3 regions of the Nocardioides sp. Z43_10 genome follow, and region 3 is predicted to be linked to each of the others. Evidence: predicted binding sites of a transcription regulator. Region 3 holds the regulator's gene; each other region holds the start of a gene.
What was found. The regulator LexA, encoded in region 3, represses DNA repair genes until DNA is damaged. The targets are predictions, from matches to a motif close to TCGAACANNTGTTCGA.
Positions count from the first base shown of each region.

Region 1 (9,530 bases), on a different contig from region 3:
CCCAGGAGATCTTCGCGTTCGGCATGCAGGCCTCCAGCAGGCCGAGGTCCTTGACCACCACGTCCGCGTTCGGGATGGGCTGCCAGGCGATGCGGGCGCTGGCCGTCACCGACTCGTCGGGCTCCCAGGGGCACTCGGACTCCGATGCCGCGGCGCTGGTGCTGCGTCCTGACTCCACGCAGCCGGACAGGGACAGCGCGAGCGCGGCGGCGGCCAGGGCGGCCGCACCTCGCCGGGATGGTGTGATCACTGATGCTCCTTCTCAAGGCCCGTGCGGGCGGTCATGCCTTGCCCCGCCAGGGGACAAGGACGGATTCGAGGGTCTTCAACCCGAGGTCGAGGGCGATCGCGGCCAGGCCGATGACGATGATCGAGGCGATGACCAGCGCGCTCTGCAGCTGCTCGCCGGCCAGGTAGGCGAGGCCGCCGATGCCGGGGATGCCGTTGGCGATCTCCGCGGCGACGACGGTGGTCCAGGCGAAGCCAGTGGCGACCCGGATCCCGGTCAGCACCTCGGGCAGGGTGGCCGGCAGGACCACGGTGGTGAGCACCTGCCGTCTCGAGGCGCCCAGCGAGCGGACCGCGTTGACCTGGTCCTCGCGCACGCCGCGCACGCCGCTGATGGTGGCCATCGCCACCGGGGGAAACGCGGCCAGGAACAGCAGCCAGATCTTGGAGGTGTCGCCGATGCCGAACCAGACGATGAGCAGCCCGATGTAGGCCAGCGGCGGCAGCGAGCGCAGGAAGTTCAGGTACGGCTCGAGCAGCGTCCCCAGCCAGGTCGTCCCCATCACCAGCCCGAGCGGCACGCCGACGGCCACGCCGGCTCCGACGCCGATCGCGATCCGCTGGAGGCTGGCGAGCAGGTGCTCCCACAGGTAGTAGTTCTGCTCGCCGCGGACCATCCGCTCGGATCCCGGGCTGAGGGGGTGGTCGGTGTTCGCGCGGACGAAGGCATCCCAGACCGCCCCTGGCGAGGGCAGGTACAGCGCGCGGACCAGGCCGGCCTCGGTGACCAGCCACCACACGAGCACCAGCGTCGCGAGCGACGAGCAGTGCAGCGCCGCCCGGCGGAGGCGCTGGCTGCGCCGCGCGCGCCGGACCTCGTCGCGCTCGCCGGAGGCGGCCCGCGGGGGCCGGGGCCCCGAGGGTGGGGCGCCGAGCGTGGCGCTCGGAGCGTGGGTCTGTGTCATGGGGAGCAGGCCTCCTTCGATCCCGTGACGGAGCGTCGCAGGACGCGGAGGGATTAAAGCATAGTTATCCACTAGACATAGACGTAAAGACGGATGGTGAGACATTGGCGGTGATGGTGTGCTCCAGTGGCACCGCGGCCACGTCCACCGACCTCCCGGAGGAGTCCCATGCCTCAGACACCGCTCGCGCTCTTCGGCACCGACGCCCTGCTCAGCGACGAGGAGCGGGCGATGCGTGACACGGTCCGCCAGTTCGTCGAGTCCAAGGTCAAGCCACGGGTGGCCGACTGGTACGAGGAGGGCCGCATCCCGGCGCGCGAGCTGGCCCGGGAGCTGGGCGACCTGGGCGTGCTCGGCATGCACCTGGAGGGCTACGGGTGCGCCGGCACCAGCGCCACGGCGTACGGGCTGGCCTGCATGGAGCTGGAGGCGGCCGACTCGGGGCTGCGATCACTGGTCTCGGTGCAGGGCTCGCTGGCGATGTTCGCGATCTGGCAGCACGGCTCCCCGGAGCAGAAGGAGGAGTGGCTGCCGTCGATGGCCGCCGGTGAGGCGATCGGTTGCTTCGGGCTGACCGAGCCCGACTTCGGCTCCGACCCCGGCGGGATGCGCACCCGCGCCGTGCGCGACGGCGACGACTGGGTGCTCAGCGGCACCAAGATGTGGATCACCAACGGCTCGGTGGCCGACGTCGCCGTGGTCTGGGCGCAGACCGAGGAGGGGGTGCGCGGCTTCGTGGTGCCCACCGGTACGCCGGGCTTCGGCGCCGTGGAGATCAAGCGGAAGATGTCCCTGCGCGCCTCGGTCACCAGCGAGCTCGTGCTCGACCGGGTGCGGCTGCCCGACACCGCCCGGCTGCCCGGCGCCCGGGGGCTGTCGGGGCCGCTGTCGTGCCTGAACGAGGCCCGGTTCGGGATCGTCTTCGGCTCGCTCGGCGCCGCCCGCGACTGCCTGGAGACGGCGCTGGCCTACGCCGCTCAGCGCGAGATCTTCGACCGGAGCCTGAGCGGCTTCCAGCTCACCCAGGCCAAGCTCGCCGACATGGCCCTCGAGCTCGGCAAGGGGATGCTGCTCGCGCTGCACCTCGGCCGGCTCAAGGACGCCGGCACGCTGCGTCCCGAGCAGGTCAGCCTCGGCAAGCTGAACAATGTGCGCGAGGCGCTCGCCATCGCGCGCGAGTGCCGCACGATCCTCGGCGCCGCCGGGATCACGCTGGAGTACCCGCTGATGCGCCACGCCAACAACCTCGAGTCCGTGCTGACCTACGAGGGCACCAGCGAGGTGCACCAGCTCGTCATCGGCCAGGCGCTGACGGGCGAGTCGGCGTTCCGCTGAGGCGGGTCGACCCCAGGATCGGCCCGTGTCGCTCGTCTCGCCCGCGTCGCCCCTCGCCCACCCGGACTACCGGTGGCTGGTCACCGGCACCACGACCAGCGCCCTGGGCAACGCCATCACACCGGTGGCGCTCGCCTTCGCCGTGCTCGACCTCGGAGGCTCGGCGACCGAGCTCGGGCTCGTCGGGGCTGCCTACGCGCTGACCAACGTGCTCACCACGCTGTTCGGCGGCGTGCTCGGGGACCGGCTGCCGCGGGCGGTGCTGATGCAGGGCTCGGCGCTCGGGGCCGCGCTCACGCACGGGTTCATGGCCGTGAGCCTGATCGGGGGCTGGTCGAGCATCCTGCTGCTGGGCCTGGTCGGCATGCTCAACGGCGCACTGTCCGCGCTGAGCGGTCCGGCATCGTCGGCCCTGACCCGTCAGACCGTGCCCGACGAGCTCCTGGCGACGGCCGTGACGCTACGACGGCTGCTGCAGAACCTGGCGATGATCGGCGGGTTCGCCGGCGCCGGCATCCTCGTCGCGCTGGCCGGTCCGGGCTGGCCGATCCTCGTGGACGCCGCGTCGTTCGCGGTGGCGGCGTACTGCTTCCACCGGCTCCGGGTGGCGCCGCTGCCGGCCGGAGACGGGTCGACGTCGCTGCTGGGCGAGCTGGGGGAGGGCGCCTGCGAGGTCCTCCGGCACACCTGGCTGTGGACGCTGATCCTGCAGGCGACCCTCTACCACCTCTTCTACGGCGGGGTGCAGGGCGTGCTGGGGCCCATCGCCGTGCGCGACGCCTGGGACGAGGCCGCCTGGGGCTGGGCGCTGGCCACGCTGATGGCTGGGTTCATGGCCGGCGGTCTGGTCTCGCTGTGGTTCCGGCCGCGCCGCGGGCTGTTCGTCGGCACCGTCGTACTGGCGCTGACGGCGTGCTTCCCGGCGGCCATCGCGCTCGGCGACACCCTCACCCTGCTCCTGCTGGGCGCGTTCCTGCACGGTGCCGGCCTGGAGTTCTTCTCGATCAACTGGGACCTGTCCATCCAGCAGAACATCGCCCCAGACAAGCTCGCCCGGGTCTACTCCTTCGACCTCGTCGGGTCGTTCCTGGCCCGTCCGCTCGGGCTGGTGCTCACCGGCCCGATCAGCGCCGTCACCGGCTTGACCGCCTGGCTGTGGGTCTGCGTGGCGGTGATGGCCGGCGGCTCGCTGCTCGCCGCGGCCCTGCCGTCGGTGCGGCGCCTGAGCGGCGGCAGCCGCTGTCCGCGTGATCGTGCCCGCCGAGCGGGTTTCGTCATCTTCGACGCTGGTGGGGCAGACCCCCGTAGGGTCGAGGCAGCAACTCCTGGGTCGCGCTCGCGGCCGCAGTCGCCCACCGCAGAGGAACCACGCACCCATGGCTTTCTGGGACCAGCTCAAGCAGCGCAGCAACGACATGAACGACCAGCTCCAGCTCAAGGTCGGCCAGTTCAAGAACAAGGACTTCGCGAAGGCCGCGATGGGCATGTGCGCCCTGATCGCGGCGGCCGACGGGAACGTCGACGCCGGGGAGCGGGCCAAGGTCGTCGGACTCATCTCGAGCAACGACGTCCTCAAGGTCTTCCCCGCCGCCGACCTGCGCACCGACTTCGAGGGCTTCTGCGACAAGCTCAACAACGACTACGACTTCGGGAAGCTCGAGGTCCTCCAGGTGATCGGGAAGCTGAAGAAGAAGGAGGACCAGGCGCGGGCGGTCATCCAGATCGGCATCATCATCGGCGGCGCCGACGGGAACTTCGACGAGAACGAGAAGCTGGCCGTGCGCGACGCGTGCTTCGCCGTCGGGATCAACCCGGTGGAGTTCGACCTCGGCTGAGCCTGCCGCAGGGGCGGCGTCTGCACGGTCGTGCCGCGACCCTGGCGCCAAACGAGAACGTGTTCTAGTGTGCCCGGCGTGGCCCTCAACATCGCTGACCTCTTCGAACACGCCGTCGATGCCGCCCCGGACAAGCCCGCCGTGAAGGTGGGGGACCGGATGGTGACCCTTGCCGAGCTGGAGGCCGACGCCAACCGGCTCGCGCACTTCCTCGCCTCCCGGGGCGTCGGCCCCGGCGACCACGTTGGCGTCTACGCCAAGAACAGCATCGAGCACGTGGTCGCGGTCATGGCGGTGACGAAGATCCGCGCGGTCAACGTCAACGTGAACTATCGCTACGTCGAGGGCGAGCTCGACTACCTCTTCGACAACGCCGACCTGGTCGCGCTCGTCCACGAGCGTTCGTATGCGCCGCTGGTGGAGCGGTGCGCCCCCAAGCACCAGAAGCTGCAGACCCTGGTGGTCATGCCGGACGTGATGGAGCCCGACAGCACCGCGGACTTCTCGTCGTACGGCGGAGTGCTGTGGGAGGACGCGCTGGCCGGGCAGAGCCCCGAACGGGACTTCGACGAGCGCAGCCCCGACGACATCCACATCATCTACACCGGAGGCACGACCGGGTTCCCCAAGGGCGTGATGTGGCGCCACGAGGACTTCTGGCGGGTGCTCGGCGGCGGCATCGACTTCATGACCGGCCAGGCGCTGGGGGAGTACGACCAGTCCGAGCAGGCCAAGCAGGACGGGCGGATGGTCACCTTCCCGCTGAGCCCGCTGATGCACGGTGGAGCGCAGGCGGGGCTGCTGATGCACCTGTTCGCCGGCCACCTGACGATCCTCGAGCCGAAGTTCGACCCGGTGCGGACCTGGCAGGTCATCGAGCGCGAGGGCGTCCAGCTGATCTTCATGACCGGGGACGCGATGGCGCGCCCGTTGATCGAGACCTACGAGGCCGGCGACTACGACTGCCCCGACCTGATCGCGATCTCCAGCTCGGCCGCCATCTTCAGCCGCTCGGTCAAGGAGCGCTGGATGGCCGCCTTCCCGAACAGCTTCTTCACCGACTCCGTCGGGGCCTCGGAGACCGGCTTCCAAGGGACCGGGCTGCAGGAGGTGGGCAACATCCGCAGCGACGGCCCGCTGGTCTCGCTCGGGCCCTCGACCGTCGTGCTCGACGAGGCCAACCGGGTGCTGGATCCCGCCACCAACGTAGGCAAGGTCGGTCGCCTCGGGCGGATGGGCCACGTCCCGGTCGGCTACTACAAGGACCCCGTGAAGTCGGCCCAGACGTTCATCGAGATCGACGGGGAGCGCTGCTCGGTGCCGGGAGACTTCGCGCGGATCGAGCCCGACAACAAGGTGGTGCTGCTCGGGCGGGGCTCCAACTGCGTCAACACCGGCGGCGAGAAGGTCTACCCCGAGGAGGTCGAGACCGCGCTGATGGCACACCCCGGCGTGTACGACGTGCTCGTGGTCGGGGTCCCGGACGAGAAGTACGGGCAGGCGGTGGCGGCGGTGGTCCAGCCCCGCGAGGGCCACACCGTCGAGCTGGAGGAGCTGCGCAGCTTCCTGCGCGCGTCGCTGTCGGGCTACAAGCTGCCGCGGGTGCTCGCCGTCGTGGACAAGATCCCGCGCTCGGCCGCCGGGAAGGCGCAGTACCCGCGGGCGAAGGAGATGGCGGCTGCGGTGCTGGCGGACCAGGCTCGCGTGTGACGAGGTGAGCGGCACGTCTCCGGCGCAGGGGACGGTACGTCGCGAGCGCGGTACCCGATCGGGATGAAGCACAGCGTCTGTGCGTCCTCCCCTCCACACCGGGCCCTGAAGGACGAGTAGGCGCAACCGCCACCAATTGCTGCTTGCTGCCATGATCGGTGCCATAACGGCGGACCCGGCGATGACCAGCCCGACGGGGAGGACCTCGTGCAGCTGAGGATCACGATCGGCGATCAGCGCTTCACGGCGACGCTGGACGACAGCGCCGCCTCCCAGGACCTTTTCGCGCAGGTGCCGGTGACCGTCGACATGGTCGACCACGGCGGGGTGGAGAAGACCGGGCCGCTTCCTGAGCCGCTCTCCCTCGACGGCCAGCCCGAGGGCATGGACCCCGACGTTGGCGACGTGGGCTACTACGCACCCGGGAACCACCTCGTCCTCTACTACGGCGACCAGTCGTACTTCCCCGGCATCGTGGTTCTGGGCAGGCTCGACGGTGATGCCGCTGAGCGCATCGCGGCGCTTGACGGCGCGGTCACCGCCACCGTCGAGGCGGTGTGATGAGCATGTCGCTGTAGGAGTTCCTGCGTCACGTGGACAGTGGCGCGGCGATCGAGGGTGGGTTCGAGCACCATCGCTTCATGCGCGACACTGCCCAGGAAGCGAAGAACCTGCGCCTGGGCAACTGGTTACGGGCCCGCAGACTCCTAGTAGCGCGAGGTCGTCGTGCTGGCTACTGCTCGCGCGGGTACGCGGAAGAACCGGTGAACGCGGGCCTGCCTAGGGTGGCCCGACGAACGACCCAGTCAGGGGCCGCGGGCCGGTTCGGGCGCACGGGCTGAGACCCGGGCGTTCAGGCACATGGAGCGGTCTCCACGGGGCGCACAGCGGGATCGTCGACCGGCTTGAACACGCGGACTGCACCGCCGTCGTCGCGGTAGCGTGCCTGGTCCTCGGCCACGCGCACCATGAGCCCGGTGCCCTGCCAATGCCGGGGCTGCAGGCCTCCCCAGCCGAACTGCTTCTCGAACGGCACGTTCCACTGTTCGCCGTCGAACGAGACAGGGACGACGAAGCAGTGGTTGACGCTCACCGTCACCCTCCTAGGGGCGGGCTCCGTCGCCGGAGGCGTGGCTTCCGTGTGGGGCTGCGCTGTTCCGGGGGCGGCGCCACAACCGCCGGTCAGGGCGAGCGCAGCGACCACGCAGGGCAGCGCGAGGAGACGCATCACTTCCCTGGGACGCATCAGTGGCTCGTGGGGTTCCCTCACCTCGATCGGCGGTGGGTGAGAGCCGTCTCGGTGGTTGAGGAGCGAGCGCGAGCGGGCGTCTTCGAGAACGCTTTCGGATGAGTTCTCCACAGTCCGCGTGTCGGGGCGGTTTCTGGGGGCAGGAGTGTCGGTGCTGCCTGCTTGAGTGGATCCATGACCCGGACCGCCACCCCCGACACCGCTCGTGCGGTGCTGGCTGCCGCGCGGGTCTCGCGGGGTACGGCGGATGCGGCCGAGGCTCGTCAGCTGCAGTTGGCGGTGGACTGGGCGGCGATGCACTCGGTGGAGTCGTTGGAGGCGGCGGCGGTGATCCACGGGCCGTACGGCGACCATGGGATCCCGGTCGCGGGACCCGGGGCGCCTCTGGTCGCGGAGTTCGCGGTCACCGAGTTCGCCCTCGCGATCGGCATGTCTACCGACGCCGGGCGCCGGTATGTGGGTCAGGCTCTCGAGCTGCGCCACCGGCTGCCGAAGGTCTGGGCGCGGGTGGTGACTGGGGACCTCGTGGCGTGGAAAGCACGACGCATCGCGGACGCGACGCTGAGCCTGGTCCCGGCGGGTGCGGGGTTCGTGGACACCCACGTCGCCGCGGTGGCGCACAAGATCGGTGTCGCCGCCCTGGACCGGTTGGTCGAGGAGGCGCGGGTGCGGTTCCAGCCAGAGGAGGCCGAGCAGCGGCGCCGCGCGGCTGCGGACGGGCGGTGTTTCGACATCGACACCGATCAGGTCTCCTACGACGGCACCATGACGGTGCGCGGGGAGCTCGACCTCGCCGACGCGTTGGACCTCGACGCTGCGGTGGCTGCGGGTGCGGCGCAGCAGCAGGCGTTGGGGTCGGTGGACCCGTTGGGCGTGCGGCGGGCGAAGGCCGCGGGGGAGCTGGCACGGCGCCAGCTTGCCCTCGACCTGGGCGCCGGCGAGGCAGCCGCAGGTCAGTGCGGTGGATCCGACGCACCGTGTGCTTCCGATCAACCGCACACTGCTGCGCAGGGCGACACCGATAAGGCCCGGCGACCGCGTCAGGTGGTGCTCTACGTCCACCTCTCCCACGACGCGCTGCGCGCCCGGGGCCTCGACGACACCGACGTACACCTGGCGCGCGTGGAGAACACCGCCTCCTTCGTCTCGGTCGACCAGATCCGCGACTGGTGCGCCACCCCCGACACCCAGGTGATCGTGAAGCCGGTCATCGATCTCGAGGACCACGTCCACGTCAACGCCTACGAGACCCCCGACCGCCTCGTCGAACGCCTGACCCTCATCGACCACACCTGCGTCTTCCCCTGGTGCACCCGACCAGCCCGACGCCTCACGCCCGAGCAGCATCGCGCCGACTGCGACCACATCCAAGACCACGCCACCGGCGGCACCACCTGCTCATGCAACCTCGCCCCACTCTGCCGGCGACATCACCGCCACAAGACCCACAGCCCCTGGAGCTACACCGCCCTCGACAAGGGCAGCTACCTGTGGACCAGCCCCCAGGGCTACCAGTACCTGCGCGACCACACCGGCACCCTCGACGTCTCCCGAGACCGCCGACGCGCGAATCCGCACGCCACCCCGCCCAAGCCGGACCTGCCTCCACCCGACCAGTAGGTGCCCCGCCCCGCACCCCGCCCAGGCACCACCCGGCGGGGTCAGTGGCACGTCCGCGCCACACCGGCGGGCGCGGCGGCCTCCCGACTTCCGCGTTCGGCGGGGTAGGTGAGGCTACGATGCCCGAGTCCGCGCGCTGGGAGGGTGCCATGAACCTGGAGAATGTCGTCTTCGGCTTCTTCGTGCTGCTCGCGGCGACCCTCAACTTCGGGTTCACCCTCGGCGACATCGGTGACCCGGCGGTGCACAACGTCTACGAGCTGTTCGCCGCTGTGGTGGTGAACCTGATCGCCACGGTGCTCAAGTTCGGTGACCGCACCCAGATCGGCGCCGTGCACCTGGCGACCAGCCTGGTGGCCAGCCTGCAGCTCATCGCGGCTGCCGTGGTCTGGTCCTACGCCAGCCACGTGACCGAGGCCGGCATGACCGTCGAGATGACCTCGGCGGTGGTCTCGCTGTCCGCCGGCGCGCTCTTCGCCAACGTGGTCTCGGTGGTCCTGCTCGTCGTCGAGACCGTCTCGTTCCAGCGTCGCTGACGGGGCCGAGCCCATGGGGAACCGGCTACCGAGCAGCCTGGCCGGGATCGTC
Region 1 is NZ_JCBAJY010000005.1:251,260-260,789, reverse strand. Features, by position in the region: gene AC6EI4_RS11550 (taurine ABC transporter substrate-binding protein) at 1-250, opposite strand, end outside; gene AC6EI4_RS11545 (ABC transporter permease) at 282-1,193, opposite strand; gene AC6EI4_RS11540 (acyl-CoA dehydrogenase family protein) at 1,362-2,528, shown strand; partial or broken gene AC6EI4_RS11535 (MFS transporter) at 2,554-3,381, shown strand; gene AC6EI4_RS11530 (hypothetical protein) at 3,588-3,806, opposite strand; gene AC6EI4_RS11525 (tellurite resistance TerB family protein) at 3,905-4,363, shown strand; gene AC6EI4_RS11520 (acyl-CoA synthetase) at 4,442-6,073, shown strand; gene AC6EI4_RS11515 (cyclophilin-like fold protein) at 6,281-6,634, shown strand; gene AC6EI4_RS11510 (hypothetical protein) at 6,927-7,166, opposite strand; gene AC6EI4_RS11505 (HNH endonuclease signature motif containing protein) at 7,497-8,942, shown strand; gene AC6EI4_RS11500 (DUF6394 family protein) at 9,092-9,478, shown strand; gene AC6EI4_RS11495 (NAD-binding protein) at 9,492-9,530, shown strand, end outside.
Region 1: AC6EI4_RS11505 (HNH endonuclease signature motif containing protein) is a predicted target of LexA. The motif match lies at 7,405-7,420, and genes of this name have one in related genera.

Region 2 (9,530 bases), on a different contig from region 3:
CCGGCGAGGACCCGCGCAGCGGACGCTGGGCGGGCACCAACAAGACCGAGTGCGGGATCCACACATGACGCACACGAGGCACTGCGCACCACTGATCCCCGAAGGGAGACTGCTCTGATGGCCGCACCCGCACTGGTGGCCCTGGCACACGGGAGCCGCGACCCCCGTTCCGCCGCCACGATCACCGCACTGGTCCACGAGGTCCGCGCGATGCGCCCGGACCTGCGCATCGAGCCGGCGTTCCTCGAGCTCTCGCGCCCGTCCTTCGCGACGGTCGTGGATCGGCTGGTCAAGGCCGGCTTCGACGAGATCGTGGTGGTGCCGCTGCTGCTCAACGACGCCTACCACGCCAAGGTCGACGTACCGGCCGCGATCGCGGAGGCGACGGCGCGCCACGAGGGGCTGAAGATCCGCGCCACCGGCATCCTGGGGCTGGAGAAGTCCTTCCTCGAGGTGCTCGACCAGCGGCTGCGCGCCGCGCTCAGCGAGGCCCGGGTCCGCGAGCTCGACGCGCTCGTGCTGGCCGCCGCCGGCTCCAGCGACCCGCTGGCCAACCAGGCCGTCGCCCGGCTGGCCCGGGTCTGGGGCGCGCACCACAAGCTCCCGGTGACGGCGGCCTTCGCCTCGGCGGCTCCGCCCGCCACCGGCGAGGCGGTGCGGACCTTCCGCGCCCAGGGCCGGCGCCACATCGCGGTCGCCTCGCTGTTCCTCGCCCCCGGCTTCCTGCCGGACCGGGCCGCGGAGCTGGCGCTCGAGGCGGGCGCGGTCGCGGTCTCCGCACCGCTGGGCGCCCACCCGGAGCTGGCGCGCACCATCCTGGCCCGCTACGCGGTGGGCGCCGTCGAGCTCGTCCCCGTCTGAGCCACCTCCCCGGTCGTGTGCCCGAGGACGCGCCCAGGCGCGTCGTGGGGGCACACGACCCGGGGATCAGCGGACCAGGCAGCCCACCAGGCGGTCGAGCTCGGCGGCGGGGTCGTCGGTGAGGCCGCTGTGCACCGGCCCCGGCTGCAGCACCGTGCTCTTGGGCGCCTTCAGGAAGCCGAAGCGGGTGCCTATCGGTCGGGTCGCGGCCGCGCCGCCGCGCGCGTCGCCGGCGCACACCCCCGCCACGAAGTCGAGGGCGGAGCGGACGTGGGCGAGGTCCAGGCCCGGGTGCAGCGCGCGCAGCCGCTCGGGGTCGAGGTGCGTGCCGACGGCCAGCACCTCGTCGGCCTGGCAGTAGAGCACGACGCCGACGTTGACGAACTCCTCACGGTCGGCGCGCGGCACGCAGCGCAGGACCACGTACTGGTACGCCCGCCTGCTCATCGGGCCCCTCCCCTGCCGCTGCCGCCGTCGGTACCCGTGCCGGTGCCGGTGCCGGTGGGCAGCCAGTCGCGGACGGCGAGGCGAGCGGTCAGGAACGCCACGTACGCCGCGCGCACGGCCTCCGGCGACTCGGCACCCGGCACCGGCTCCAGCCACTCGTCGGGCACCTCGGCGAGCACCTCGGCGAACAGCTCCTCGTCGAGCAGCTGCGAGACCTCGGCGTCCACCTTCGCCAGCGCGGGCACGTAGGCCCCCAGCACGTGGTCGGAGACGTCCCAGGGCTGCCGGGCGAACCGGGCCGGATCGGTGATCCCACCCGACCAGGCGTGATGGAAGTACAGCGCCGCGCCGTGGTCGATCACCCACAGGTCGCCGTGCCACATCAGCAGGTTGGGGTTGCGCCAGCTGCGGTCGACGTTGGCGCAGAAGGCATCGAGCCACAGCACCTTCGCCGCGACCGCGTCGCCGGCGGGGAGGTCGCCGTCGAAGCCGAACGCGCCGGGCAGGAAGTCCACCCCCAGGTTCAGCCCCAGGCTCGCGTTGATCAGGTCTTGGACCTCCTCATCGGCCTCGTAGCGGGCGATGTCCGCGTCGAGCTGGAGCGCCACCAGCCGGGGGGTGCGCAGCCCGATACGGCGCGCGAGACCGGCCACGACCACCTCCGCGACGAGCACCCTCAGGCCCTGGCCGGCGCCGCGGAACTTGCACACGTAGGTGCCGAGGTCGTCGGCCTCCACGATGCCGGGCAGACTGCCGCCCTCACGCAGCGGCGTCACGTAGCGGATCACCGAGACGGTGTCGATCACGCCGGCCTCTCCTCTGCCTCGAGCTGCGCAGCCCGCATCTCAGAAGCCCTTGCGAACGACCGGCTGGGAGGACCAGGGGAAGTCGATCCATCGGTCGGTGCGCCGCCAGACGTAGTCGGGCTTCACGATCGAGCGGGTCTTCTCGTAGATCACCGCCATCCGGACGTCGGCGACGTGATCCGCGCAGTAGGCGCGGACCAGCTCGAGGGTCTTGCCGGTGTCCGCGACGTCGTCGGCGATCAGCACCCGCGCCCCCGAGAGGTCCACGGCCTGCGGGGTCGGCGGCAGCATCACCGGCATCTCCAGACGCTGGTCGATGCCGGTGTAGAACTCCACGTTGACCGCGGAGAGGTTCTTGACCCCCAGCGCGTAACCGAGCGCCATCCCCAGGCCCAGGCCGCCGCGCGCGATGGACAGCACCAGGTCGGGCTCGTAGTCATCGTCGACGATCGTCTGCGCCAGGTCCCGGGCCGCCACCCCGAACATCTCGTAGGTCAGGACCTCGCGCTCGTCGCTCATGGGCACATCATGGACCACCGGCGGTGTCGTCGCGCGGGCAGCCGGGCGCGGCTGCCTCACCCCTCCAGGTCCGGCACGTCGAGATCGGCGCGCAGCTCCTCACGGATCACCGAGAAGGCGAGCCCGGCCGGATAGCCCTTGCGCGCGAGCATCCCGGCGAGGCGACGGGTCGCCTTCTCCGGCTCCAGCCCGGCCACCGAGCGCAGCTTCTTGCGCACCAGCGCCCGCGCGGCGGCCTCCTCGTCGGCGGGGTCGATCTCGTCGAGGGCCTCACGGGCCAGGTCGTCGTCGATGCCCTTGCGCCGCAGCTCCTGGGCGAGCGCGCGGCGCGCCAGGCCCTTGCCCGGCTGCCTGCTCTCGACCCAGGCGCGAGCGAAGGCACGATCGTCGACCAGCCCGACCTCCTCGAAGCGGTCCAGCAGCCGCTGGCCCACCTCGGGCGGCACGTTCTTCTTCGCCAGCTTGTCGGTGAGCTCCTGACGCGAGCGCGCCTGGCCGGTGAGCTGGTCGAGCAGGATCTTGCGCGCCACCGCCTCCTGGTCGGCCTCCGGACCGCGCGCCACCGGGTCCTCGGGGGGAGGCAGGTCCGCCTGGGGAGCGACCGAGCGGATCCAGGCGGCCACCCCGGCCGCCACGTCACCGCGCCACGGGTCCTCCGCGTCGGTCACGGCCGCCTCGGAGTCGTCGTGGCGCGGTCCGCGCTCAGAAGCTCTCGACACCGGTCGGGTCGGCAGGCACGTCGACGTGCGGGCCGACGCCCAGCTTCTCGAGGATCTTCTTCTCGAGCTCGTTGGCCAGGTCGGGGTTGTCCCTGAGGAACTTGCGGGCGTTCTCCTTGCCCTGTCCCAGCTGGTCGCCCTCGTAGGTGTACCAGGCACCCGCCTTGCGGACCAGGCCGGCCTCGACGCCCACGTCGATCAGGCCACCCTCGCGGCTGATGCCCTTGCCGTACATGATGTCGAACTCGGCCTGCTTGAACGGCGGGGCCACCTTGTTCTTGACGACCTTGATCCGGGTCCGGTTGCCGACCATCTCGGTGCCGTCCTTGAGCGTCTCGATGCGACGCACGTCGAGACGGACCGAGGCGTAGAACTTGAGCGCCTTGCCACCGGTGGTGGTCTCCGGGGAGCCGAACATCACGCCGATCTTCTCGCGCAGCTGGTTGATGAAGATCATCGTGGTGCCCGAGCTGTTGAGGGCACCGGTCATCTTGCGCAGCGCCTGGCTCATCAGCCGGGCCTGCAGCCCCACGTGGCTGTCGCCCATCTCGCCCTCGATCTCCGCGCGCGGCACCAGCGCGGCCACCGAGTCCACGACGATGAGGTCGAGCGCGCCGGAGCGGATCAGCATGTCGGCGATCTCCAGGGCCTGCTCGCCGGAGTCGGGCTGCGAGACCAGCAGCGCGTCGGTGTCGACGCCCAGCGCCTTCGCGTACTCCGGGTCGAGCGCGTGCTCGGCGTCGATGAAGGCGACGATGCCCCCGGCCGCCTGAGCGTTGGCCACCGCGTGCAGCGCGACCGTGGTCTTACCGGAGGACTCCGGACCGTAGATCTCCACCACCCGCCCGCGCGGCAGGCCTCCGATGCCCAGCGCGACGTCCAGCGCGATCGCACCGGAGGGGATCACGCCCAGCGCGGCACGAGTCTCCTCGCCCAGGCGCATGATCGAGCCCTTGCCGAACTGCTTCTCGATGCCCGCGAGCGCGGCATCCAAGGACTTGTTGCGGTCTCCAGCGGCCATGTCATTCCATCCAATCTCCGGGCCCCGTAGAGCCCGCCGTGTGGTGTAGCGAGTCGTGTTCGTCTGTGGGAAGGACGCTAGACAAGACCACCGACAGTGCCGGAATCCTCCCGGAACCTGGGGACAACGAACGCCCCTGCGTCACCTGTGCATCCAGGGTAGCCCGAACAGGTGTTCGACCGAGAATCTCGCCCCCGCGTGTCGCTCGTTGATTTTCCATTGTGCGCAATTGAATCGCCGGATACGTTGGGGAGCGGGTCGGTCCCGGCCCACCACCTCACGGACAGGACCCCCATGGACGCGCTCTACACCGCCGAGGCCCTCGCCACCGGAGCCGGCCGCAACGGCCGCGGCAGCACCCCCGACGGCCGCCTGGACCTCGACCTCGCCGTACCCCAGGAGATGGGCGGCAGCGGCGAGGGGACGAACCCCGAGCAGCTCTTCGCGGTCGGGTACGCGGCGTGCTTCCACTCCGCACTGCAGATGGTGGCCCGCGCCGCCGAGGCCGATGTCACCGACTCCGCCGTGGGCGCCCGCGTCAGCATCGGCGCCGCCGAGGGCGGGGGCTTCCAGCTCGCCGTGACCCTGGAGGTCACCCTGCCCCACCTGTCCCTGGAGGAGGCGGAGAAGCTGGCCGAGCAGGCGCACCAGGTGTGCCCCTACTCCAACGCCACGCGCGGCAACATCGAGGTGACGCTGAGCGTCAACGACGAGGACTGAGCCGCATCCGGGCGCCGCAGGCCCTAACGCAGCGTCTCGGGGAGCTGCTGGTCGCGCCACACCGCCGCCCAGACCTCCTTCGCCGGTACGCCGGCGTCGAGCGCCTGGGTGACGGTGCGATTGCCCAGCTCGCCGATCACGTGATGTTCGGCGAACGTGGGGGCGTGCACGCCGAGGCCCTCCTCGAGGCGGCCCCAGAACTCGGTGAACCTCATCGCGGATCCCTGGGCAGGACAGGGGCCAGGTAGGCGGGGTCGGGGGTGAGCACACGAGCATTCTTCCAGCCACTGCCACATACGCCGCCCGGTGCTGGGAGGATGGCGGCTATGGCCGAGTTCTCGACCCGCTCCGCGACCGAATCCGATCTCGCCGCTATCTCGGCGATCTACACGCACGCGGTGGAGCACTCCACCACCACGTTCGACCTCGAGCCACCCGACATGGACCACTGGCGCGCGCGCCTGGACGGCCAGCACCCCGGTGACCACCTGCTCGTCGCGGTGAGCGACGCGGACACCGTCGTGGGCTATGCCTACTCGTGGTCGTTCCGGCCGCGACCTGCCTACTCCCTGACCCGTGAGACGTCGATCTACCTCGACCGCTCGGTGCGCGGCCAGGGCGTCGGGCGGCTGCTCTACCCCGCACTGCTGCAGACGATGGCGGTCTCGGGGGTGCACACCGCCATCGCCGCGGTCGCGCTGCCGAACCCGGCCAGCGAGCGGCTGCACCAGTCCGTGGGCTTCGAGAAGCTCGGGGTGATGCGGGAGGTGGGTCGCAAGTTCGACCAGTGGATCGACATGGCCTGGTACCAGAAGATGCTGATCAACCTGCCCTGAGGCTCGCTCAGGTCAGCAGGAGGCCGTCCAGGCGCCGCCGGACCACCCACAGCCCGGCCACCCCCATCGCCAGCAGGTAGAGCACCGAGACCAGGGACGCGCTCGTCACCGCCCCGGTGGTCAGCTCGCGGCACAGCACCACGCCCCGGTACAGCGGCGTGCACTCCACCACCCAGCGCAGCGCGCCGTCGAAGGCGGTGATCGGGAAGAACGTGGCCGAGAACAGGAACAGCGGCAGCTGCACCAGCGTCACCTTGTCGAAGTCCTGCCAGCTGGTGAACCACGTGGTCACGGCCATGAAGACAGCCGAGAACGCGAAGCCCAGCAGCACCGCCGCCGGCAGCGCCAGCACCGCCCACCAGGTGTGCACCAGTCCCATCGCCACCATCACCACCAGGAACATCGCGGAGTAGCTCGCCCCGCGGATCAGCCCCCACGCGATCTCGCCGCGAGCGATGTCGGAGGTGGACAGCGGGGTGGCCAGCATCTGGTCGTACAGCTTGGCGTACTTGAGCTTGAAGAAGACGTTGAAGGTGCTGTCCATCATCGCGCCGTTCATCGCCGAGGCCGCCAGCATCCCGGGCGCCACGAACTCGGCGTACCCGATCACCTCGCCGTTGAACTCGAAGGTGTCGATCAGCTGGCCCACCCCGATGCCGATCGAGAGCAGGTAGAAGAACGGCTCCAGGAAGCCGGTCAGGAACAGCTTCCATGCCTGCCGGTAGACCACGTAGTTGCGCAGCACCAGCAGACGGGTGGCCCGCCAGGGGCTCAACGGCGCCGGCACGGGCCCGGGCGAGAACGCCAGCATCAGCTCACCAGCCTGCTGCTCAGCCCGGTCACCGAGAGCCGCCAGCCGAGCGCCGTCAGCGCGCCCAGCACCAGCACGTGGACCGCCGCCAGCGGCCAGTCCACCTGGTCCAGGGTGAGCATCCGGGAGAGGTTGACCCCGTGCCACAGCGGGGTGAGCCGGGCGAGCCACTCCAGCACGGCGCCGAGGTTGGAGATCGGGAAGAACGCCCCCGAGAACAGGAACAGCGGGAACACCCCGAGCCGGTAGATCAGCCCGTAGCCCTCCTCCGAGCGCATCCGCACGCTCAGCGCGTAGACCAGCGTCGAGAAGGTCATCCCGACCAGCACCTGCGCGCCGAGCGCCAGCACCGCTCCCCACCAGGTCGCGAACACCCCGAACGGCGCCAGCACGAGCAGGTAGACCGCGCAGGTGGTCAGCAGCCGGAAGAGCACGAAGAGCTGATGGCCGGCGACCAGGTCGCGCGGCTGCAGCGGCGTGGCCAGCATCGAGTCGTAGACCTTCTGCCACTTCAGCATCGACATCACCGGGTACGTCACCTCGCCGACGGCCGTCTGCATGGCGTGGCTGGCCACCAGCCCCGGCACCACGAACGCCAGGTACGACGTGGCTCCCTCGAGCCGGTCGGGGTCGGCCTGGATGTAGCCGCCGAGCAGCACCCCCATCGCGACCACGTAGAACATCGGCGCCACGAACGAGGAGATCACCGAGCCCTTCCAGGTCCGCTTGTAGACCGTGAACCAGTAGTCGGCCTGCCGGGCGATCGCCTCGCGGGCGCTGAGCGTCTCCATCAGTCCACCAGCGTCCGGCCGGTCATCCGCAGGAAGACGTCCTCCAGGGTGGAGCGGCGCACCAGCACCGCGACGGGCTGCAGCCCCCGCTCGTGCACCTTCGCCACCACCTCCTCGCCGTCGGCGGTGTAGACCAGCAGCCGGTCGGGCAGCACCTCGACCCGCTCGCCCAGGTCGGCCACCTTCTCCGCGAGCTCCTCGTGCTCGCCGATGCCGAAGCGCAGCTCGGCGACCTCGCGGGTGGAGTGCTCACGGATCAGGCTCAGCGGGGCGCCCTCGGCCACGATCCGGCCCTTGTCCATCACCACCAGCCGGTCGCACAGCTGCTCGGCCTCGTCCATGTAGTGCGTGGTGAGCACCAGCGTCACGCCGGCCTGCTTGAGCCGGAACAGCCGATCCCACAGCACGTGGCGGGCCTGCGGGTCGAGCCCGGTGGTGGGCTCGTCCAGGAGCAGCAGGTCGGGCCGGTTGATCAGCGAGCGCGCGATCGTGAGGCGCCGCTTCATCCCGCCGGAGAGGTCCTCGACCTTGCTGCGGGCCTTGTCGGTGAGCTGGACGAACTCCAGCAGCTCATCGGCGCGCTCGCGAACCTCGGTCCGCGACAACCCGAAGTAGCGCCCGTAGATGACCAGGTTGTCGCGCACGTTGAGCTCGGCGTCGAGGGTGTCGTCCTGCGGGCACACCCCGAGCCGCCCGCGCACGGCGGGGCCCTGCGTGGTCGGATCCAGCCCCAGCACCCGCAGCGTCCCGCTGGTGGGTGGAGAGACGGCCGCGATCATCCGCATCGCCGAGGACTTGCCCGCGCCGTTGGGCCCGAGGAACCCGAACGCCTCGCCGCGCCGTACATCGACGTCGATGCCGCGCACCGCCTCCAGCTCGCCGAACGACTTGCGCAGGTCGCGGGCGTAGATCATCGACTCCGGGAGTTCGGCCACCTCGCGGACCCTAGTGCGCGGCTCCGGCCAGGTGAAGTGGTTTCCGGCCGGCGGCCGGGCGCGACCCGGAGGCGCTGTCGGTGCCGTCCGGCAGGATGGAGCCGTGCCCGACGTACTCGACCGGTTCAGCGACGCGACCCGCACCTGGTTCGCCGCCGCCTTCGCCGAGCCCACCGCCGCCCAGGCCGGCGCGTGGCAGGCGATCGGCGCCGGGCGGCACGCCCTGGTGGTGGCGCCCACCGGCTCGGGCAAGACGCTCTCGGCGTTCCTGTGGTCGCTGGACCGGCTGATGACCGGCCCGCCGCCCGCCGACCGGCTGCACCGCTGCCGGGTGCTCTACGTGTCGCCGCTCAAGGCGCTCGCGGTCGACGTGGAGCGCAACCTGCGCGCGCCGCTGACCGGGATCCGGCACACCGCGGACCGGCTCGGCTCGCCGGTGCCCGACGTCACCGTCGGCGTCCGCTCGGGCGACACCCCGGCCGCCGAGCGACGCCGGTTGGCCAGCGCTCCCCCGGACATCATGATCACCACGCCGGAGTCGCTGTTCCTGATGCTGACCTCGCAGGCGCGCGAGTCGCTGCGCGGCGTCGAGACGGTGATCCTCGACGAGGTGCACGCGGTGGCCGGCACCAAGCGCGGCGCCCACCTCGGGGTCTCCCTGGAGCGCCTCGACGCGCTGCTGGAGCGCCCGGCCCAGCGGATCGGGCTGTCGGCGACCGTGCGGCCCCTCGACGAGGTGGCCCGCTTCCTCGGCGGCTCGGCCCCGGTGGAGATCGTCGCCCCGCCCTCGGAGAAGCGCTGGGACCTGAAGGTCGTCGTGCCGGTGGAGGACATGTCCGCTCCCGGCGAGTACGACGAGGAGTCCGAGGACCCGCAGCGCAGCGCCTCGATGTGGCCGCACGTCGAGGAGCGGGTCGTCGACCTGGTCGAGCAGCACCGCTCCACGATCGTCTTCGCCAACTCCCGCCGCCTCGCCGAGCGGCTCACCGCCCGGCTCAACGAGATCGCCGCCGAACGCGCCGCCGCCCGCGACGCCGAGCGCGACGGCGAGCGTGACGGCGAGC
Region 2 is NZ_JCBAJY010000008.1:199,250-208,779, reverse strand. Features, by position in the region: gene AC6EI4_RS15875 (phosphoadenylyl-sulfate reductase) at 1-68, shown strand, start outside; gene AC6EI4_RS15870 (sirohydrochlorin chelatase) at 118-861, shown strand; gene AC6EI4_RS15865 (DUF3037 domain-containing protein) at 928-1,308, opposite strand; gene AC6EI4_RS15860 (HipA family kinase) at 1,305-2,114, opposite strand; gene AC6EI4_RS15855 (phosphoribosyltransferase) at 2,154-2,633, opposite strand; gene AC6EI4_RS15850 (regulatory protein RecX) at 2,690-3,352, opposite strand; gene recA (recombinase RecA) at 3,336-4,373, opposite strand; gene AC6EI4_RS15840 (organic hydroperoxide resistance protein) at 4,668-5,093, shown strand; gene AC6EI4_RS15835 (DUF3046 domain-containing protein) at 5,117-5,308, opposite strand; gene AC6EI4_RS15830 (GNAT family N-acetyltransferase) at 5,420-5,929, shown strand; gene AC6EI4_RS15825 (ABC transporter permease) at 5,937-6,740, opposite strand; gene AC6EI4_RS15820 (ABC transporter permease) at 6,740-7,531, opposite strand; gene AC6EI4_RS15815 (ABC transporter ATP-binding protein) at 7,531-8,466, opposite strand; gene AC6EI4_RS15810 (ATP-dependent helicase) at 8,570-9,530, shown strand, end outside.
Region 2: recA (recombinase RecA) is a predicted target of LexA. The motif match lies at 4,537-4,552, and genes of this name have one in related genera.

Region 3 (9,530 bases):
TTCGGCGGGATGATCCTGCTGCCGCTGTACTACCAGACCGTCCGCGGCGAGGGCGCGCTCGGCGCCGGCCTGCTGCTCGCCCCGCAGGGCCTCGGCGCGATCGTGGCGGTGCTCCTCACCGGTCGCCTCACGGACCGGATCGGGGCCGGGTACGTCGTCCCGGTCGGCGTGGTGCTCGCCCTCGCCGGCACCTACCCGTTCACCCAGGTCGGCGTCGACACCTCCTACACGTGGCTCTCGGTCGCCCTCTTCGTGCGCGGCATCGGCATCGGCTCGGTGATGATGCCGACCATCTCCTCGGCGTACAGCACGCTCAGCAAGGCCCAGGCGACGAAGGGAGCCCCCACGCTGTCCGCCATCCAGCAGGTCGGCGCGTCCTTCGGCAGCGCCATCCTGGTCACCGTCCTGACCCACCACCTCACCGGCCAGCTCACCTCGCGGGGCCTCGACTCCGCCAGTAAGGGCAGTGGTGGCGGCGCCACCGAGCTGCACTCCATCCCGAGCCGGGAGATGCCGATCGTCGGGCCGCTGATGGCCGACTCCTACGGGTACGCCTTCTGGGTGGCCTTCGGCCTGACGGTGCTCATCATCCTCCCTGCGCTGCTGTTGCCACGGCACCTGCACGGCAAGGAGGCTCCTCCCGCAGGTCGCCGACGGAAAGTGGAATCCTAGGAAGTCCCACCACCACGCACGAGGGCTGCCACCCCGGTCGGGATGGCAGCCCTCGTGCGTGTCTGTGTGTCTCGGGTCAGCTGCAGCCGCTGGTGCTGCCGCAGCCCTCGCACACGTAGCAGGAGCCGGCCGGGCGCATCTTGGTCCCGCAGGTGAAGCACAGCGGGCTGTCGATGGCGGTGCCGGTGATCTTCTCCATCAGCTCGGTGGAGGTGTGCGCCTCCTGGGCGGGCTGCGCCGGGATCTCGCGCTGCTCGCCGCCGTGGGTGTCCTTGGTCTCGACGGGCACCTCGGGCAGGCCGGTGGCGGGCTCGTCGACGAGCTCGGCGGCGGAGCCGGTCTCCACGATCGGCTCGTAGGAGCCGGTCTCGAGGTGGCGCTGACGCTCCTCGGCGGAGTAGATGCCGAGCGCGGAGCGGTCCTCGAAGGTCATGTAGTCCAGCGCCAGGCGACGGAAGATGTAGTCCATGATCGACTGCGCCATCCGCACGTCCGGGTCGTCGGTCAGACCGGCCGGCTCGAAGCGCAGGTTGGTGAACTTCGAGACGTAGGTCTCCAGCGGCACGCCGTACTGCAGGCCGATGCTGACCGCGATCGAGAACGCGTCCATCACGCCGGCCAGGGTCGAGCCCTGCTTGCCGAGCTTGAGGAAGACCTCGCCGAGCTCGCCGTCGTCGTGGGCACCCGAGGTCATGTAGCCCTCGGCGCCGCCGACGGTGAACGACGTGGTGCGCGAGGCGCGCGACTTCGGCAGGCGCTTGCGGGTCGGCGCGTAGACGACCTTCTCCACGACCTTGGTCTCCACGACCGCGGACTTGTTGGAGTCCTCGCCCTTGTTGTCGCCCTTGCCGCCCGACAGCGGCTGGCCGACCTTGGCGTTGTCGCGGTAGATCGCGGTCGCCTTCAGCCCCAGCTTCCAGGACTGCAGGTAGATGTCCTCGACCTCCTCGACGGTGGCCGACTCGGGCAGGTTCACGGTCTTGGAGATGGCCCCGGAGAGGAACGGCTGGCAGGCCGCCATCATCCGGACGTGGCCCATCGGCTTGAGGGCGCGGGCGCCCATCGCGCAGTCGAAGACCTCGTAGTGCTCGGCCTTGAGGCTCGGCGCGTCGACGACGTGACCGTGCTCGGCGATGTAGGCGACGATTGCCTCGACCTGCTCGGGCTGGTAGCCCATCTTGCGCAGCGCCCGCGGCACCGTCTGGTTGACGATCTGCATCGAGCCGCCACCGACGAGCTTCTTGAACTTCACCAGCGAGAAGTCCGGCTCGATGCCGGTGGTGTCGCAGTCCATCATGAAGCCGATGGTGCCGGTCGGCGCGAGCACCGAGGCCTGCGCGTTGCGGAAGCCGAGCTTCTCGCCCGACTTGATGACCGCGTCCCAGGCCTTCGTCGCCAGCTTGTGCACCTGCTCGTCGGCGAGGTGCAGCGGACGCAGCGTGTCGTTGGCGGCCTGGTGCTTGCGCATCACGCGCTTGTGGGCCTCGGCGTTGCGGGCGTAGCCGTTGTAGGGGCCGACGATCCCGGCCAGCTCGGCCGAGCGCTTGTACGACGTGCCGGTCATCAGCGAGGTGATCGCCGCGGCCATCGCGCGCCCGCCGTCGGAGTCGTAGCCCAGCCCCATCGCCATCAGCAGCGCGCCGAGGTTGGCGTAGCCGATGCCGAGCTGGCGGTAGTCGCGGGTGGTGGCGCCGATCGACTCGGTCGGGAAGTCCGCGAAGCAGATCGAGATGTCCATCGCGGTGATGATCAGCTCGACCGCCTTGCCGAACAGCTCACCGTCGAAGGTGTCGTCGTCCTTGAGGAACTTCAGCAGGTTCAGCGAGGCGAGGTTGCACGAGGAGTTGTCCAGCGACATGTACTCCGAGCACGGGTTGGACGCGGTGATCCGGCCCGTCTCGGGGTTGGTGTGCCAGTCGTTGATCGTGTCGTCGTACTGCAGACCCGGGTCGGCGCACTCCCAGGCGGCCGTCGAGATCTTCGAGAACAGCTCGCGGGCGTCGACGGTCTCGATGACCTCGCCGGTGCCACGCGAGCGCAGGCCGAACTCGGTGCCCTCCTCGACCGCGCGCATGAACTCGTCGCTGACCCGCACCGAGTTGTTGGCGTTCTGGTACTGCACCGAGGTGATGTCCTTGCCACCGAGGTCCATGTCGAACCCGGCGTCGCGCAGCGCGCGGATCTTGTCCTCCTCGCGCGCCTTGGTCTCGACGAACTCCACGATGTCGGGGTGGTCCACGTCGAGCACGACCATCTTGGCCGCGCGGCGGGTCGCGCCACCGGACTTGATGGTGCCGGCGGAGGCGTCGGCGCCGCGCATGAAGGAGACCGGGCCGCTCGCCGTACCGCCCGAGGAGAGCAGCTCCTTGGAGGAGCGGATCCGGGAGAGGTTGAGGCCGGCGCCGGAGCCGCCCTTGAAGATGAAGCCCTCTTCCTTGTACCAGTTCAGGATCGAGTCCATCGAGTCGTCGACCGAGAGGATGAAGCACGCGCTGACCTGCTGCGGGGAGGGGGTGCCGACGTTGAACCAGACAGGAGAGTTGAAGGAGAAGTACTGGTGCACGAGCAGCCAGGTCAGCTCGTGCTCGAAGATCTCGGCGTCCGCGGCGGAGGCGAAGTAGCCGTGCTCGAGGCCGGCCTTGGTGTAGGTCTTCACCACCCGGTCGACGAGCTGCTTGAGGCTGGTCTCGCGGGCGTCGGTGCCGACGGCGCCGCGGAAGTACTTGGTGGTGACGATCGTGGAGGCGTTGACGCTCCAGAAGTCGGGGAACTCGACCCCGCGCTGCTCGAAGACGGCCGCGCCGGTCTTCCAGTTGGTCTGGACGACGTCGCGCCGCTCCCAGGTGATCTCGTCGTAGGGGTGCACGCCCTTGGTGCTGAAGACTCGCTCGATCTTCAATGCTGCTCCGGCCTTGCGCCTGGATCCGCTGACAGTCTCCGTCATGGGGCTCTCCTTGTTCCTGGTGACTTCTTCGTCGTCCTCGCGGGCCTGGTGGTCCCCGCGAGGGGTGGTACTGAGTGGTGCGCCCGGCACGCAGCTTCCCCACTACGTGCCGGGCGGTCTGTGGTCAGCCCGTGGGCTGAGGATCGCGCACGCCACCGACAGTGGCGTCGCTGAGCGGCTCCCGCTCCGTGCGCAGCCGCTCGATCTCGGCGACGAAGTCGTCGGCGGACTCGAAGGCCCGGTAGACGCTCGCGAAGCGGAGATAGGCGACCTCGTCCAGCTCGCGCAGGGGCCCGAGGATGGCCAGGCCGACCTCGTGTGCGGGCACCTCGGCCCAGCCGTCGCTGCGCAGGGTGTCCTCCACCGTCTGTCCCAGACAGTCGAGCTGGTCCGCGGTGACCGGCCGGCCCTTGCAGGCCTTGCGGACACCGGAGATCGCCTTCTCCCGGGTGAACGGCTCGGTGGCACCCGACCGCTTGAGCACGGTCAGCTGCATCTGCTCCACGGTCGTGAACCGCTTCTTGCATGCCGAGCAGGTACGGCGACGGCGGATCGAGCCGCCGTCATCTGCGACCCGGGAGTCGAGCACCTTGGTGTCGGTGTTCCGGCAGTAGGGACAGTGCATCGCGGGTGCTCCTCTCGTGGGCATGCCACGAGGCACCCGGAGGGTGTGGTCATGGCTGTGGAGAAATCGGCTTCTTCTGTGGACAACAAGCGGTTACCTGTGGACCATCCCCTAGCCGACTGTGAACTAGATGTGGATAAGCACAACGGTGTAACTACTAGATGTAGTGGAACCGTACGCCCGGGCCGGAGTTAAGGCAAGCGGGCCCGGCGTGTCGTCCGGACCAGTCTCCGGGCCGCGAATCACCAGGCGCGAAAGCGCAGGTCAGCGGGGTTGCGTGCCCCGCGGGCCAGAGACTCCGGCCCCGGCGCGGCGACCTGCTTGACTGACTCCCGACACCGATCCCTAACCCGAAGGTGACCCTATGAGTCGTCGTACGTCGCGCACCGGAGCCCTGGCCCTGTCCCTGCTGCTGATCCCCGGCCTGAGCCTGGCCGCCTGCAGCTCCGAGGGAGACTCCGAGCAGGAGCCCTCGAGCCTGGAGTCCCCCAGCGGCACCGGAGAGGTGCCGGACCCGGACGCACTGCCGGAGGGCTACCCGGAGCAGGACGCGCCGCTGATCGAGGGCGAGCTGGTCTCGACGAACTCGGAGAAGGCCGACGACGGAACCAGCTTCAGCATCCTCGTCGCCCCCGACAGCGAGGGCGCCGACGCCGCCGGCGAGGCGGTGGCGCGGTTCGTGGAGAAGGGCTGGCAGGACAACACCACGCCGGGCAGCTCGGCGCACGTCCTGGTCAAGGGCCCCGACACCGCGATCATCGAGTCGATCGACGGCAACGGCACCGAGCTGGTCAGCTACAACCTCGTCACGCAGTAGCCATCGGACCTCCCCGGACGGCTGACCGCTGGGCCCACAGGGAGGAGCCTTACCCTTGCCAGCGGAACTCAGAGGAGAATCGTGAGCGTGAGCACGGGCAGTGGCGGCAAGCGAGCAGGGGCCCGTCGTGCGATGGCCGCGCCGCGCAGGCGGCGCGGCCTGCTCATGGCGCTGGCACTGGGGATCACGGTGACGGTGGTGGCGTGGGGCTACCTCGTCAGCGCTGCCATCGACTTCGGCAGCACGGCACGGGCCGGCGACTCCGCCGCCTGGGGCTTCCTGGCACTGGCCTGCCTCGGCGCCATCGCCTGTCTCTTCGCCGCCCTGCTGCTCGGCAGCCACGCCCTGCGCGAGCTCGGCGTCACGCGACGCCCCGACGAGGCGCCGCGCCCCACCGGGGGCCGACGGGCAGCGCGCTGATCGCTCAGTCGCGCACGGGCACGCGCAACCGCTGACCGGACATCACCGCGGCCGAGTCGAGGGCGTTGAGCCGCTGGATCTCGTCGACCACCTCGCGGGTATCCCCCGGCGAGGCGATCTCGCTGGCGATCCCCCACAGCGTGTCACCGGGCCCGACCGCGACGATCCGGGTGTCCGGTGCCTGCCCGGCGCTCTGCGTGGCGACGGAGCCGTCACCGAGCACCACCCCTACCGCCAGCAGCAGCGAGACGGCGCCGCCCAGGATCACCGCCCTCCCGCGACGGGTCAGCCGCACCGGCCCGGCCACGGGGCGGGCGGGACGCGAGACGGGGCGGGCAACGGGCTGTGCGGCCAGTGACTGTGCGGCCAACGACGGTGCGGCCGGGTGGACTGCGGTGCTGCTCATGGGGACCTCCAGGGGAAGGCGGCGTCAGGGCCGGGCGGTTGCCCGGCAGTGCTGCCGTGTCGGTCTGTGTCTACAAGCGACCACCGACAGTCCCGGTGCGAGCCGCTGTCGCCGGCCGCGTGAGGAAGCGTCTCCGAGTCACCTGATCGGGCATGTCGCTTGAAAGGCATCCGTTCGATCAGGCGTTCGATCGAACATACGAGCGAACTTAGAGCATGTGTTCGAATAGGGCAAGAGAAACGCCGAACATGCGTTCGAGTTCACCGGCCTGGCGAGGGCGACACGCCCCTTCGAACAGATGTTTGAACCTGCCGGTGTCGGCGGTCTACGGTAGGGAGCATCGGCGGACGCGACGGCGCGGCCGGCGCTCACACCGCCCCGAAGCAGAGAGGCACACAGATGGCCAGAGGAACGGGCTCGGACGACGGGGGCCGCACCAGCGCGTCCACTCCCGCCAAGGCGCGCGCCAAGGGCGCCGGCAAGGGCGGCGCCAAGGTCGCGGTGCTGCCGGACGGGCCCCCCGACGCCACCGGCCTGACCCCGCGCCAGCAGCGGGTCCTCAACGTCATCCGCGACTCCATCGAGATGCGCGGCTACCCGCCGAGCATGCGCGAGATCGGCGAGAAGGTCGGGCTGACCAGCTCCTCGTCGGTGGCGCACCAGCTGAAGGTGCTCGAGGAGAAGGGCTTCCTCAAGCGCGACCCCAACCGCCCCCGGGCCATCGAGGTCTTCCTGCCCGAGGTGATGGCCGCACGCCGTTCCATGTCGGCGCCGGACCCGGTCGCCGAGGAGGACTTCGACCCGACCGGCATCGGCGACGCGATGCCCGCGGCGATCAACGTGCCGATGGTCGGCCGGATCGCCGCCGGCGGGCCGATCCTGGCCGAGGAGCGCGTCGAGGACGTGTTCCCGCTGCCCAAGCAGCTCGTCGGCGACGGCACGCTGTTCCTGCTCGAGGTGGCCGGTGACTCGATGATCGACGCGGCCATCTGCAACGGGGACTACGTCGTGATCCGCCAGCAGCCGACCGCCAACAACGGGGAGATCGTGGCGGCGATGATCGACGGCGAGGCCACGGTGAAGACGTTCCAGCGCAAGGACGGCCAGGTGTGGCTGCTCCCGCACAACACGGCGTACGACCCTATTGACGGGACCCATGCGACGATCCTCGGTAAGGTCACGGCGGTCCTGCGCCGCATGTGACCCTCGGATCGGGCACGGGCCCGCTCAGGGTCATTCCTGATGCGGATCCGACGAGCTCGCGGGAGAATGGGGAAGTGACGATCGCGAGACAGCCCCCGACCGCCGCCGCCCACCGGACGGCAGGGCGCTCCACCCTCGCGACCCGGCCGCGTCTGCGGCGCGGGCTCCTCGAGCTCGCGGTGCTGGCCAGCCTCTACGTCGCCTACAGCGCCAGTCGCCTGGTGGCCGACGACTCCTTCGAGCCGGCGCGAGAGCGCGCGGTCCAGCTGCTGCACCTGGAGAGCCTGGTCGGCCTCGACGTCGAGGCCGGCCTCAACCAGTGGTTCGTCGCGGTCTCCTGGGTGGGCCTGGCCGCCTCCTACTGGTACGCCACCACCCACTACGTCGTCACGCTCGTCGCCCTGGTCTGGCTCTACTTACGGGGCCGCGCCGCCTACGTCCCGGCGCGTACGGCGCTGCTCGTCGCCACCGTCCTGGGCCTGGCGATGTACCTGCTGCTCCCCACCGCTCCCCCGCGGCTGGTGGACGGCTACGTCGACGTCCTGCACCTGCACGCCGCCGACGGCTGGTGGGGTGGCGAGGCCTCGGCACCCAAGGGGTTCGGCGACCTCACCAACCAGCTGGCCGCCTTCCCGTCGCTGCACGCCGGCTGGGCGCTCTGGGTGGCGCTCGCGGTGCACCGTGAGGTCCGCGGAGTGTGGATCAGGTCGTTGGGCTGGGCCTACGCGCTGGTCACCGCGGTCGTCATCGTGGGCACCGGCAACCACTGGGTCCTCGACGTGGTCGTCGGCTGGCTGGTGGTGCTGATCGGCTTCTGGGTCGGGGATCGCTGGAGCGCCCGACGAGGGCACCGCACGGCGCGCTAGCGTCTGCACATGGATCTCGCGCCCCGCTTCACCGCTCGCAGGTTCCGCGAGGGCTACGACCCCGCGGAGGTCGACGCGTTCATCGCCCGGGTGCAGGCCGCGATCGCGCAGTCGCCACCGGCCGTGTCGACCGACGACCTCCTCGACGTCCGCTTCACGGTGCGCCGCCAGGAGGCGTCCTACGACATGGCCCAGGTCGACGACTGGGTCGCCTCGATGCTCCACTACCTGCGCAGCCGCCAGCGGGGCAGGCCCGCGTCGCCGGGACAGGACCCGAGCCTGCCTCCGGAGCTGCGTGGGGCCGACCTGCCGACCACCCACCTCCGCCCGTCCGGTCCCCCGGCCTGGGCGCGGCTGACGGCGCTGATCCTGGTGATCTCGCTGGTGGCGTTCGTGGTGGCCTCGGCGTTCATCTGAGGCCCGGGCTCACTCGCTCTCGGAGAGGCGCTTGAGCGCCTTGCGGACCACGGCCGGGTCGGTGGTCGGCCACATCGCCGGCAGGCTCGCCTTGAGGAAGCCGCCGTAGCGGGCCGTGGCCAGCCGTGGGTCCAGGATCGCGACGACGCCCTTGTCGGAGGTGGTCCGGATCAGCCGGCCGGCCCCCTGGGCCAGCAGCAGCGCGGCGTGGGTGGCGGCCACCTGCATGAAGCCGTTGCCGCCGGACTTGTCGACCGCCTGCTGGCGCGCCGACATCAGCGGGTCGTCGGGGCGCGGGAACGGGATCCGGTCGATCAGCACCAGCTGACAGGTGTCGCCGGGCACGTCGAGGCCCTGCCACAGGCTGAGCGTGCCGAACAGGCAGGTGTGCGGGTCCTCGACGAACTGCTTGGCCAGCTCCGGCAGCTGGGCGTCGCCCTGGGCCAGCGTGGTCAGGTGTGGCAGCCGGGCCCGGACCGCCTCCGCGGCCGCCTCGGCGGCGCGGCGCGAGGAGAACAGCCCCAGCGCGCGCCCGTCGGAGGCGTCGATGAGCTCCACGATCTCGTCGAGCTGACGCTCGCCCAGCCCGTCGCGACCCGGGGGCGGCAGGTGGCGCGCGACGTAGAGGATGCCCTGGCGGCCGTAGTCGAAGGGCGAGCCGACGTCGAGCCCGCGCCACGGGAGCACCCCCTCGGGCGGTGACGCGGCCCGCTCGCCGAGCACCGTGTCGCGCTCGGAGGGCTTGAGCCCGACGCTGGTGGCCACCGAGTTGAAGTCGCCGCCCAGCATCAGGGTGGCGCTGGTGAACACCACCGTCTTCTCGCGCAGCAGCTTGTCGCGCATCTGGCCCCACACCTGCAGCGGGGCCACGCAGAGCCGGGCGGGGATCCGGTCGCGGGCCTCGGAGAGCCACAGCACGTCGGACTCGAGGTCGGCCGCCATCCGCTCGGCGTGGGTGAACAGCTCCTGGACCATCCCCTTGGCCTGGGTCCTACCGGCGTCGGCCTCCCCCTCGCCGTCCTTGGGGAAGGCCGAGATGCAGGCGCGGGCGGCGTCGCGGACCAGGACGAGGGCGTCGGAGAGCGCCTCGGGCATCCGCTGGATCCGCCCGGCGTCGATGCCGGCCAGCGCGTCGGCCAGGGCCTCGCCGGCGTCGCCGA
Region 3 is NZ_JCBAJY010000003.1:363,743-373,272, forward strand. Features, by position in the region: gene AC6EI4_RS07945 (MDR family MFS transporter) at 1-672, shown strand, start outside; gene AC6EI4_RS07950 (vitamin B12-dependent ribonucleotide reductase) at 749-3,616, opposite strand; gene nrdR (transcriptional regulator NrdR) at 3,741-4,241, opposite strand; gene AC6EI4_RS07960 (hypothetical protein) at 4,606-5,058, shown strand; gene AC6EI4_RS07965 (hypothetical protein) at 5,146-5,478, shown strand; gene AC6EI4_RS07970 (LysM peptidoglycan-binding domain-containing protein) at 5,483-5,884, opposite strand; gene lexA (transcriptional repressor LexA) at 6,284-7,087, shown strand; gene AC6EI4_RS07980 (phosphatase PAP2 family protein) at 7,162-7,953, shown strand; gene AC6EI4_RS07985 (DivIVA domain-containing protein) at 7,963-8,370, shown strand; gene AC6EI4_RS07990 (ATP-dependent DNA helicase) at 8,380-9,530, opposite strand, start outside.